DNA from 3 places in the Desulfosarcina sp. BuS5 genome. Region 1 is predicted to be linked to each of the others. Evidence: riboswitches for the same ligand, from Rfam matches in the RefSeq annotation. Region 1 holds a riboswitch; each other region holds the start of a gene.
The links. Region 1 has a riboswitch for cobalamin ahead of BuS5_RS02465 (LbtU family siderophore porin). Riboswitches for the same ligand answer to the same signal wherever they lie in the genome.
Positions count from the first base shown of each region.

Region 1 (4,293 bases):
ATGGATGCGTCTGCATTCAGATCTTTTTTTGTAGGCAATCAGTAATCTATAGACCGTCAGATAATTACCCGATCTTAAAATTTGGCACAAGGCCAGAGGGGTAGGGGTTCAAAATCTTGAACCCCTACTCCGACGACCGATAACGCAGTGAAATTATTTATGTGACGGTCTATATTAAGTTAAAATCCGACGAGGAAAAAGTATGCTAACATTTGAATCACTAAAGGCGCGCAAGGATAAAATTGTTGTTATGGGCCTCGGTTATGTGGGACTTCCGCTGGCAGTACACCTGTCGAAGCATTTTGATGTTTTAGGCTATGATTTTAAGCTTGAAAGGATAGAGGAACTTAGAACTGGTTTTGATCGAACAATGGAGATCTCCAAAAAGGACCTGCAGAATGCCGTCATAAATTTTACAGATGATCCTCAAAAAATATCGGAATGCCGTTTGATTATTGTTGCTGTGCCGACGCCAATAGATGAATACCGGATACCTGATTTAAAACCTTTGCGCGGGGCCTCTGCAACAGCGGGGAAGTATATGCAAAAAGGATCATCGGTAGTCTTTGAATCGACAGTCTATCCCGGGGCGACAGAAGATGTCTGCGTTCCTATTCTTGAGCAGGAATCAGGCTTAAGGTTCGGTACTGATTTCACGGCCGGTTATTCCCCGGAACGGATTAACCCCGGTGATAAAATACATACAATCGACAAGATTCTGAAAATTGTATCAGGCTCTGATAAAGATACTGCCATGTTACTTTCCCGGGTTTACGGAGCTATTGTAACGGCTGGAATCCATTTGGCTTCTTCGATAAAAGTAGCTGAAGCGGCAAAGGTTATAGAGAATACCCAGAGAGATCTGAATATAGCGCTTATGAACGAACTCGCCCTGATTTTTGATAAACTCAAAATAGATACTTCGGAAGTTTTGAAGGCGGCCGGGACAAAATGGAACTTTTTACCCTTTAAACCCGGCCTTGTTGGCGGTCATTGCATTGGAGTGGATCCATATTATCTAACCTTTAAGGCCGAAGCCATCGGCTATCACCCAGAGATAATACTGGCAGGCCGCAGAATAAATGACGGCATGGGGAAATATATTGCCGAACGCGCAGTCAAAATGCTTATAAAAGCCGGGAAACAGGTCAACAGTGCAAAGATAGCGGTTCTTGGTATAACATTTAAGGAGGATGTGCCTGATTTAAGAAATACAAAAATAGTCGATATAATAAATGAACTTGTTGATTACGGCATAGAGGTGCTTGTTCATGATCCCTTGGCAGACCCGGATGAGGCGGCTTCATTTTATGGGATCGATCTGCAACCGATGGAGGCGCTTTCAGGTGTAGATGCAGTAATAGTCGCAGTTATTCATAAAAAATACATAGAACTTGGCATTTCCGGGATTGCGGAGTTATGTACAAATTCAAAACCGATTCTGCTTGATATTAAAGGCGCCTTCAGCCGTGATGAAGCGGAAAAACAGAATATCAAGTATTGGAGATTATGAAATTCTGAATTAAAAAAGTATAAAATTAATACAGACACGAGAAACAATAATGAATTGACATCCTCGACATAATTAAATATATAATAATTAACTAGTGGGCAGAAGCTTGCTGCAAGATATAAATATTTTCAATAATTAATTCAAACCACGAAGGTTTATGTATCATAAAGATACAATTTCTTCGTGGTTTTTTTTTGCTTGACAGGGAATGGCGGAATCCGCGGATATGAAGATATTTTACTCCAGCAATTCTAATTATGGCATATTTTTATCTATATATAGATTATGAAGCATGGCGTTGCTACAATATGATGTGCCACAACCTTCCAAAATTAGAATTGCTGATTTTACTCTTGCATCATATATAATCTTTATGCTAGTATTATAAAATAATAATGATCAGGTGCTGTTCAAGCCTAACAGGGAACCTCGTTAAAATCGAGGACGGGCCCGCCGCTGTAATCGGGGACGAAGACCGCGAAAAACCACTGTTGTAGTTTAATGGGAAGGTGCGGTTGTTAGATATAGATTTCCACATAAATAATTTCACTGCGTTATCGGTCGTCGGAGTATTATAATACGCCTTCCTCCCTCTGGCCTTGTGAAATGAATTATCTGAAGATCTATAGATCCGAGAGTCAGAAGACCTGCCTGATCATAGATGATATATTTCGTGAAGCAATTAATAATATCAAATCAAAATTCTGAGGATAAAAAAGGGAAATCCCCGGGTCGTTATGCGATTCGGGGATTTTTTTTCTTGACTTATGTTTTGGTTAATTGATATTTATCGGTCTACCAAACAATATATAAAAATATGAAGGGAGGTGAGTTTATAGTTTTTAGTTAGGCTTACCTAAAAAAATTTTGTTAGTCTATTACAATATCTTTAACGAAAGGATGTTCAATGAAAAAGAAAAACTGGTTTATAATGGGAGCTGCTTTAATTTGCTCTATTTTTTTCATCAATTTTAATGTCTTTGCCATGAGTTCTGAAACAGAGATGCTGTTAAAGCTCCTAGAAAAAAAAGGGATTGTAACGACTGAAGAAGCTGCTGACTTAAAGCAGGCTGTTGAGGCAAGTGTAGAACAGGAGCGAGTGACGCCCGGCAAAGAGCATGTCGGCAAAATGAACGTGGCCGACCGTCTTTCAAATCTCGAGAAACAAGTCTCAAAAACAGCAGTTGTGAATGATTTCCTTGAAAGAGTCGATATCCACGGGCTTATAGAAGTCGAAGGTTATACGGCAAGCAGGGGCAGCGGCCTCTACGGTAACCGCGATTCCAGCGATATCACCCTTGCCACCGTGGAACTGGAGATTGACGCCCGGATAAATGAATGGGTCAACGGTCATTTACTGTTTCTGTATGAGGATGATGATACAGAAGACTTTACAGTGGATGAAGCGATAATAACCATTGGTAATACCGAAAAATTCCCGCTTTATCTGTCAGCAGGTAAAATGTATGTGCCCTTCGGTAATTTTGAATCAAACATGATTCAGGATCCACTGACACTGGAACTTGGTGAAACCAGGGAAAGCGCGGCGCAGATCGGCTTTGAATTCGAAGGTTTTTACGGGTCGGTATATACCTTTAATGGTGATGTAAGCGAAGGCTCCAACAATAGCAATAAGGTCGACAACTACGGCGCCAATATCGGATTTGCATTTGAGCAGGATCAGTTTAGCTTTGATATAGGCTGTGATTATATCAACGATATCACCGACTCTGATGTTTTGACAGATGTTTTGGATGATGTATCAGATAATTTGGTAGGAGGGGGGCGTGATGAAATCGATGATTATGTTTCCGGCCTTGCAGCGCACCTTGTAATGAATGTGGGTCCGTTCCAGTTTATAGGTGAATATGTTGGAGCTATTGACGATTATAATGCTGGTGAAATGAACACAAGAGGGAAAAAAGCAAACCCTGAATCATGGAATTTTGAAGCAGCTTTTACGCAGGAAATTTTAGGCAGGGAAACGACCTTCGCTTTAGCCTATCAGGGAACAAACGATTGCGTGTTTGTTGATTATACTCCAGGGTCGTTCGACGATTATCTTGCTTTGCCCGAAGACCGTTATATGGGCGTAATCGGAATTAGTATCCTGGAAAACACCATGCTTAAGCTTGAATATATGCACGATGAAGATTACAGCGAAAGCGACGGCGGCACAAATGCACAGAATGATACCGTATCAGCCCAGGTTGCCGTTGAATTCTAATCTGATGCAGCGCTGATAGGGGTAGTTAATTATTTTCAAAAGGCTGAAGGGGGCAATCTCTTTCAGCCTTTATTCTATTGTAACGCTGTAGAGACAAGGCATGCCTTGTCTCTACTTGACATCAAAAGACCCGTAATAGTCTTGCCGTCCGTTATCTCACCATTATAAATCATATCAATCGCATCTGAAAACTTGACTTCATAGACTTCCAGGACTTCATTATCGTCCAGGTTCTGCTCTGCCTGTTTCAGATCATAGGCCGCAAAAATGAGAATTCTTTCGTCTGAATATCCCGGCACAGGCGTTATTGCGCCGATTTGTTCCATTTTGCCTGCTGCATACCCGGTCTCCTCGGTCAATTCTCTATAAGCGCACTCAATCGGATCTTCATCCTGCTCCAGCGTGCCGGCCGGGATTTCCCAAATATATTCACCTATTGCATGCCTGTATTGCTTCAGCAATATAAGAGTATCTTTATCCAAAAACGGAATTATAGCGGCCGCTCCAGGGTGCCGTATGATATCCATTTTGGTGGATTTTCCATTTTCAAGGG
Region 1 covers NZ_CP087952.1:509,736-514,028, reverse strand. The annotation lists gene BuS5_RS02475 (B12-binding domain-containing radical SAM protein) at 1-45, shown strand, start outside; gene BuS5_RS02470 (nucleotide sugar dehydrogenase) at 203-1,513, shown strand; cobalamin riboswitch at 1,898-2,182, shown strand; gene BuS5_RS02465 (LbtU family siderophore porin) at 2,421-3,740, shown strand; gene BuS5_RS02460 (NUDIX domain-containing protein) at 3,815-4,293, opposite strand, start outside.

Region 2 (4,293 bases), 230 kb from region 1:
AAAAATAACAAAAAAAAGGGTCGCAATGGCCCCGGCAAAGGCAAAAACAGGCACTGAACAGGAGGAGAGGCCTATCGTAAAAAGATTGATGTTAAACAGGATAGCAATCGAAGCGCCAAAAGCCGCTCCTGCGGATACTCCCAGGGTGTAAGGGTCTGCCAGGGGATTTAAGAGTATCCCTTGAAATACTGCCCCTGATATGGATAAGCCGGCGCCGACAATGGAAGCAGTTAAGATTCTCGGCAGACGCACATCAAGAACTATTACCGGGAAAATTTTGTTCATTTCTTCAAGCAAATCCCTGTTTCCGGTAATTTTGGAAGCAATAATTTTGAAAACATCTGCAAAGTTTATATTAATATAACCTGATCCGGATGATACAATAATGGCTGTAAACAGAAAAATTCCAAGTAAAAATAAATGGACGCCGGTTGAACTTGTGACTGTTTTTCTTAATTTGTTTAAAGTCATTTGTGAATGAACGCTCAATTAAAATAGAAAGAACCGGCAATAGCTCAGTATTCCGGTTCTATTTGTTAGGGGTTATATTTTGTCTTAATGGTTAAAATGTTCCAAAGGCAACTCCAGATGGTCAACCCAGATATCGACAATATTATCGAATTCAGCCGAACCTTTAAGAACAGGCACACATTTGATCCCGGCTTTAGTTAGAATAGATTTCCATGAATCATCTTCATCACCTGCCATATCGTTTCTGGCATGATCGCCAGCGACTGACATAAATGGTATTAAATATGCTTTTTTTATCTTTTTTGCAAGCAGCATCTTTTTTACGTCGTCAATTGTCGGGCTCCCTTCCACTGTCCCTACAATTATATTCGAGTCACTCTGTTGAAGATTATAGGCCATGGCCGCGTAAAATGCATTGGCCGGGTGCGGAGTGCCGTGTCCCATCAAAACCACTCCATCTTTCTTTTTTCTCTCCTTGGGGATATTCTGAATAATGGCATCTGCAACTTTTTCCATATCCTCCTGTTTTGATATAAGGGGTTGCCCAACAATAATTCTATCAAATCCGCCGGGAATATGTTTGAAGGCCGAGATTGTCGCAATCAGGTCATTATATTCTTCACCCGGGATAGTATGGAGTGACTGTACAGCCACATGCGTAAAATTTTCTTCCATCATTTTTGAAAGGGCTATTGCAATGGAATCGAGATTTTTACCCTGTTTTGCAAGTTTATGGCGTATAATGGAAGATGTAAATGCCCAGCGCACAGGTATCCCAGGATAGGCGGCTTTGACCTTGTTGTCGATGTTTTTAAAAGATACCTGCGCTTCAGGTATGCTTGATCCAAAGGCTACCAGCAGAATTCCTTTTTTCATGGGACGGTTGTCGCCGTGTGCATGCGCCGAGATACAGACAAAGGCAAGGATTACGATAAGAACTGCGGCTTGGATAATTCTTTTACTGTTCATTTTTTATTTTATTCCTCCCAAAGAAAGAAAATATTTTTTATCGATTAATAATTAATTTCACAAGGATAGAGGTAAAAACCTGGAGAAGGCGTACTGGTGGTACGTCGACCGAAGGTTTTTACCGATACGCAGTGAAATTATGTAGACGAAACCCTATGGGTAATGCCGGAAAAGTTACCCGCACAATCTGAGCTCGCGCCCGGTCAGCTTAAGGTCTCCTAAACTGGTGAACTCGGCCAGTTTGCATATAATTCTTTGCATACCTTTAACCGTTAGGGACCACCAGGCATCGCTTATATCAAAGTGGCCGGATGTGGCTGATACAAATTCAAGCCTGTCAGCTTCAATGTTAAGATTGCTGACGGCTGTTTTATGATCGACAGCATTATCCGGCAAATCACTGCCGGCGATATATACTATTATTCCTGTTTTCATCAAGATTCACCCCCTTTCATAAATTTTTCGGAGGTCCCGCGTTAAAGGGCCGGGACGGGCGGTATTGCACCTTGAAATAAAAAAAGCCCTTCAAACCATTATACGGCTTGAAGGGCTTTACCCAGTTTATCGGCCCTTTGCTTATCATTTATTCTGTTTCACCGCAGAATAAACTATCTATCATTAAAGGCAGGTTTTCTGGCTTTCGGATCATTCTAATCACTGCGCCTTCCCATCCGATTCTAATCAGACAGTGGCATATGCAGATTTCGTCCCCGATTACAGCGGCGGGACCACTCTCGCTTCTATAAATTTCCACATAAATAATTTCACTACGTTATCGGTCGTCGGAGTATTGCAATACGCCTTTCTCCCTCTATCCTTGTGTAATTAATTATCTGAAAATCTATACGAGATTCCCTTTTAAGCTTTATAAAAGCACCTTTAATTAACTTTATGTTTGATTCATGTTTCTGTCAAGGTAATTATTGCTTGAGCCAATTGAAGATCCTCCCTAGTCGTTATTTTTATATTTAACCTGCTGCCCTTAAGAATTTTAACTTTTTTTCCCATATGTTCCACAAAGAAGGCATCATCTGTTCCTGAATAATTCGATTTAATTGCATTATATAGAGCATCTTTTATGATGGAATATTTAAAAACCTGCGGAGTTTGTGCAAGCCAGACTCTCTCCCTTGGCAGAGTTTTATCTATAATTCCGGAATCATCAACACTCTTTAAGGTATCATTAACAGGCACGGCCAGAATGGCTGCCCCGGAATCTTCTGCTGCGGATATACAGGCATCAATCTCTTCAGGACGGATAAAGGGGCGGACTCCGTCATGAATAAGCACTAAACTATTAAAATCCTTTACAGCAAGTATGCCGTTATATACAGAGTCGCTCCTTTCAGCTCCTCCGGCAACCAGTCTGATTTTTTTTGAAAGATTTGTGCTGCTGATTATATTGTTATAACAGTAATCAATATCTTCCCCAGGGACTATCAGGATGATTTCATTTACCGAATCGCATGCATCAATCGCTCGCAGAGTGTGAGATAATATGGGTATGCCGGCAATTTCAATGTATTGTTTGCGCCGGGTACTCTGCATCCTGATGCCCCGGCCTGCTGCGACTATTATTGCTGAAACCATAATATAAATTTCCACATAAATAATTTCACTGCGTTATCGGTCGTCGGAGTATTACAATACGCCTTCCTCCCTCTGGCCTTGTGCAATTAATTATCTAAAAATTTATAGCTATCTCAGATGCTTTAATTCATTCGGAAGAGGTATCCCCTTTCCCATGGAGTCTTCCCCGTAATTGACACGGGCAAGAATTTTAATATCATGTAGAGAGCGCACATCTCCTTGAAAGGTGACTTCCTCAATATTTTCTTTTTGTATTTTACCCCCAGCCCACTGTATATCAAGCACGCTGCCGGCGTCAAATCTATCATTTCCCACACACATTTCTACATTACCGCCGTAATGCTGCACAATTTTAGCAACCATCATGCTTGGTCTGCTGTGAAAGCCGAGTTCCACCGGCACTCCGACAGTTATGGAAGATTTTTCTATATTTTCATTAAGTATTTCCTTGGCTATCTTTTTACCGGCGGAAAGGAAATAACAGGTATAAAAAAGACCATAGTTTATGGTGCGGTCTATTAATGCGTCAGGATCGATAATGTCGGAAAGGAGGCCCTGAACATGTTTATAAATATTTTTATACCCGGCATCGTACAGATGCCGTTCATAGAAATGTAAGAGCCGGCTGGTTGTTTGGAGAAGGTGAAACACAACGGAAAAAATTCCGCGTAATTTTTTAAATTTTTCGTTTCCGAACCTGAGACCACCGTGTATTACATATGTGTCAAATGAGGACTGTAAATTGTGAATCGTCATCTCAAAGCGGCCTACAAGCACCTCATTAACCTTTTCCGGAACAATTTCTTTGATCTCCTCTAACGTTCGCGGCCCATAAGATTCCCATGGCTCAAATTCCCGTATGATTTGAAGAAAGTCACTCGCTATTTTTACAATATTTTTTTTCTGTTGATCTCTGTCTGCATCATCAATATCGTAATCCAGAATCTCGTTTGTGACAATGCTGGGAAAATCTGAGGGCTCAAAGCTGTTTTCAGGGATTGGTATGTTAAGCCTGCGAGCCTCGTCGATTATTACAGGTGCAAGATCGATTAAGGTCTGAGTTAAAAAATCTAGCGTAGTATAACCTTCTTTTCTGAACTCTTCTACATTATCGAGTATATAAAAATCTAAACGTTTTGAGATGTGTTTCTGATATAGGCTTCCACGGCTTAAATGCCTTACAGCAGCTGTAAGCTCCCTGTAAAAATACCACTTTTTACTGTTTCTGGCACCGTGAAAATCAAGGAAATCCTCAAGGATCTG
Region 2 covers NZ_CP087952.1:278,276-282,568, forward strand. The annotation lists gene BuS5_RS01345 (FecCD family ABC transporter permease) at 1-471, opposite strand, end outside; gene BuS5_RS01350 (sirohydrochlorin cobaltochelatase) at 556-1,440, opposite strand; gene BuS5_RS01355 (hypothetical protein) at 1,615-1,875, opposite strand; cobalamin riboswitch at 2,047-2,336, opposite strand; gene ispD (2-C-methyl-D-erythritol 4-phosphate cytidylyltransferase) at 2,341-3,030, opposite strand; gene BuS5_RS01365 (HPr family phosphocarrier protein) at 3,139-4,293, opposite strand, start outside.
Region 2: linked by a shared signal. The riboswitch ahead of BuS5_RS01355 (hypothetical protein) and the one ahead of BuS5_RS02465 (LbtU family siderophore porin) in region 1 are both predicted to bind cobalamin.

Region 3 (4,293 bases), 780 kb from region 1:
ATGCAATAAGAGCCCCGGCTGTGGAAATCAGACCGTCACAAATAACAGGGATCTTCCGGCCGGCGGCTCCGATAACGAGTCCGGCCAAAGCGCCTATTTCAAATCCGCCTAATTTTGAAAGCACATCAACAGGGTCATCAGGATTCGGCTTATGCAGCTCAATCCCTCTTTCTATTACCTCGATCTTATGCTGCAGCGTCTTGTCATCTATGCCTGTGCCCCGGCCTGTAAGTTTTTCAGGCTGAATACCTGAAAAAGCGGCTATAATCGCAGTTGACGGGGTTGTATTGCCGATACCCATGTCCCCGGTTCCGATTATATCGACGGGGCCCTGTTTTAGTAATTCATCAACTATTTCTATACCCGCTTCAATAGATCGTACTGCCTCATCTCTTGTCATTGCAGGTTCCACAGCCAGGTTCCCGGTTGCTTTACGGATTTTTTTATGAAAAATCGGCAGATCCTGCTCAAAATCATGGTTCACCCCAAGATCAGCCACAACTACCCGGGCTCCGGCATGGTGTGCCAGCACACTGATGGAAGCTCCGCCATTTACAAAATTATAAACCATCCGAGCTGTAACTTCCTGTGGGAAGAGGCTTACTCCTTCTGCGACAACACCGTGATCACCGGCGCAGGTAACGATAACCTTTTCGGTCAATCTAACGTCTAATACGCCTTTTATGCCAGCCAGTCTGGCGGAAAGCGGCTCCAGAACACCGAGGCTTCCCGCCGGGCGGGCCTGCTGAGCAAGACGATCCAGGGCTTTTTTGTATATAATTGAATCCGTAGATTCAATCCTGTTAATTGTCTTCTCAAGTATTTTCATTTTTATCTTTGTGTTGAAACCTTGTCGCCTGCAATATCAGTCATAAAGACTTCCATTCCTTTTTTCATGGCACAAAAATCACCGCACATAGTGCATGTCTCTTCTTTGGAAGGCTCCCTGCTTTGACGTACAGATCGCGCCACATCAGGAAACATCAAAACCTTTTCAAGGTCTCCCCAGCGCATATCGCGTCTGGCTTTTGCGGCTTTTTTTTCATTTTCACGCCGATCAGGATATTTAGATATATCTCCGATTCTCACTGCGATACGAGTCACCCTGACACCTTCGCGCACGTCATCCTCATTGGGCAGGGCAAGGTGCTCAGCCGGGGTGATGTAACAAATAAGATCGGCTCCGAATCTGGCGGAACTGGCGGCGCCGATCGCAGCTACAATATGGTCATAACCTGCGCCGGTATCTGCAGGGAGCGGGCCTAGAACATAGTAGGGAGCATTACCGCTCATCCTCTTCTCAAGCATTATATTACCCTCAATCTCATCAAGGGGCACATGGCCCGGGCCTTCGACCATCATCTGGCATCCCATTTTTCTCCCTTCTTCGGCAAGCTCACAGTTTATTATCATCTCAGCCATTTGAGCGCGGTCATGGCTGTCGTGTATGGCTCCGGCCCGTATGCCGTTGCCGAGTGAAAGAACGGCATCATATTTTTTCATTATTGCGCAGACCCTGTCAAACTGTTCATAAAGAGGGTTCTCCCTGCCTGTTCTGTCCATCCAGGCAACCATGAATGTACCCCCTTTTGATACCAGACCACCATATCTATATCCCTGTTTGCGCAGTCTTTCAATCGTATATTGGTTAATACCGCAATGGATCGCCATAAAGCTTAAACCATCCGCCAACTGTTTTTCAATAAGATCAAATAGATATTCAGGGTCGAGTTTGCCTGGATCTTTGTATTTCCGGGCCGCTTCACAGAATGCCTGGTACAGGGGAACGTTCCCTACAGGGAGGCTGGTATTTGCAAGAACCGCCCTGCGGATTGCATCAAGATCACCGCCGGCGGAGAGTTCCATAAGGGTATCGGCTCCTTCTTCCCGGGCTGCTTTGGCCTTGCGAATTTCAGCATCAATATTACATATATCCGATGAAGTGCCTATGGATGCATTAACTTTGGTTCTAAGCCCTAGGCCTATACCGACAACATTCTGATTTATACGGCCGGGATTATTCGGGATAACGATTTCACCGGAAGCCACCCTCTTTAGTATAATTTCAGGTGAAAAGTTTTCATCTTTCGCGACCTTTTTCATCTGGGCTGTAATAATTCCTTGTTGTGCGAATTCAATCTGGGTAGTCATAATTATACTCCTTTTTATAAAATATGACCCGCCGGAAATTAAAAAAGGGCTCCGGCAGAACATAACTGTTCTACAGAACCCTTTGCCATCGAATTCTACAAAAAAATTCCCTGGTTCGTCTTCTGACTTACTGATAACAATCGACAGCGCCTTCCCAGGTTATTTTTCATAACCCAGTGACAGCAAGAAAATTTGCAAGCAATCGATATTTCAGATTACAGCGGCGGGACCGCCACGGAATTGCACCGTGTTCCGTTAACCAAGTAAAAAATTTAATTTATCTTATGATAAATAAGAGGTCAAGATTTTTCATGTAAGCCGCCCGGTTTAATTCTGTTTTCTGTTACTGATAGATTTTTTATTTCTGAATATAGAAGATGTAAAGTTTTCTTACTATCATCCAACCCACTTAGAATACTGGATTTTGTGTCTTCAAATACCTCCTTCAAATCAGTGAATAAGCTGTAATAATAGTTGATTCCTTCATTTAGATTCTTTGCAAAAGTTAACAGGTATTTTCCTTGTTTCTTTGTCATGGAAACTTTTGTTTTTTCTATTTTATTTTTTAGAAAATCAATGTAAATTTTTAGTTCTTTTATAAACATATTCGGACGATCGGTTCTTGTGATCATATTCGCTCTGCCGTAAATATGATCGGTGATTTCTTTTAAGCTCATTATTTTTGAGAAATACGCCATATTTGGACCCGGACAAATAGAGACTCCATCACCTTCAGCCTTCGTATCTATTTGATTCACCAACAATGCAGACGTACCTAACCCCACACAAAGACATGATTTATCAACTATTTTTTTAAATTTATTTTGGTATTCATCAGAAGATAGTCCTTCATTATCAAGTTTTTTTATTTTTAAATGTTGGTATTGACGTGAAGCCGTACAAATTTTGTTTTCAGTAAACTCTTTATTGGAAACAAGATATTTTTTAGGGCATGGACTACCAGGTTTTCCTTTTGCAATAAAAGATAATTTTGCAAGATCTTTACTGTTCCCTTTAAGATTATTGAAAGGAACGCCCAAAGGAGAGATATTGCTTAAATACAAATCATCTTCTTTAGCTTCTCTCAATTTATTCATAGTCGGCTTATCAACGTTAGTTACCTCCGGGACTAAAAGAAAAGGGGAGCCCCATCCAATGGAATCAAGTTGATAATGTTCGATTAAAAATTGATGTTCTTCAGCCGTACCAACACCACCTTGAGCAGTAATTTTTAACGGTAATTTTTTTTCAGGTATTGAACGGTTTTTGTTGGAAAGCGCCTGAACCAAGATTTCGTAAATTAATTTCATCAGTTCTTTTCGATTATCCCTGAATTCAGCTAATATAGGTCCCAAGAGATACCCATCTGTTGCAAAAGCATGTCCACCGCAATTAAGTCCTGATTCAACTCTGTATTCTGAAACCCACAGTCCTTTTTTAGCCAGAAATTTACCCTGGATCAAAGCCGATCTGTAATCACTGACCTTTAAAACAATTTTCTTTTTTAGTTCCCCATTTTTATCAGGATGGAAATCTTCAAATTGCTCTAAATAGCTATATAATCTAGGATTCATTCCTGCCGAAAGTATTATGGAAGATTTTAAATCGCTATTCGCATACCCCCTGAGCGCAGCATGAGCGTCATTGTATTTTATGGGTAATTTTTCATCATTAATATAGTTCCCCTTATCAATCTTGGTCATAATATTTACATCAATACTGCCCATTGACAAGTTGTCTTTTATCCAGTTTCCAACTTCATTTAAATCAAAATATTCTGCCGTTAACCTATTGAATTTTTGATTTATGCTTGAACTGTCAGGTAACATATTGAGGTATTCTTTTATCTTGTTACCTTTCTCAATAGTGACTTTTTTTAATTTCTCAAATTTTTTTTTTGCCAGGTTGTTCATTAAATTAAGATAGGACGTAATCCTTTTTGCTCTGAAATCCTCGGTTTTTTCTGTAATCTCATTATAAGGAATTTCAAATTTATCGCAGTACATCTTTCTTAACTTTTCAAGTAGAATGTCATCAACTAAAGAAATTACAGAATCAATTCCGTATTGAGAAACCTTTAATGGAGTATCAACAGTAAATCCGATTCCCATTACAGGAATATGGAATGAATGTGTTTTTGTC
Region 3 covers NZ_CP087952.1:1,285,238-1,289,530, forward strand. The annotation lists gene cobT (nicotinate-nucleotide--dimethylbenzimidazole phosphoribosyltransferase) at 1-829, opposite strand, end outside; gene thiC (phosphomethylpyrimidine synthase ThiC) at 832-2,151, opposite strand; cobalamin riboswitch at 2,247-2,430, opposite strand; gene BuS5_RS06455 (hypothetical protein) at 2,451-4,293, opposite strand, start outside.
Region 3: linked by a shared signal. The riboswitch ahead of thiC (phosphomethylpyrimidine synthase ThiC) and the one ahead of BuS5_RS02465 (LbtU family siderophore porin) in region 1 are both predicted to bind cobalamin.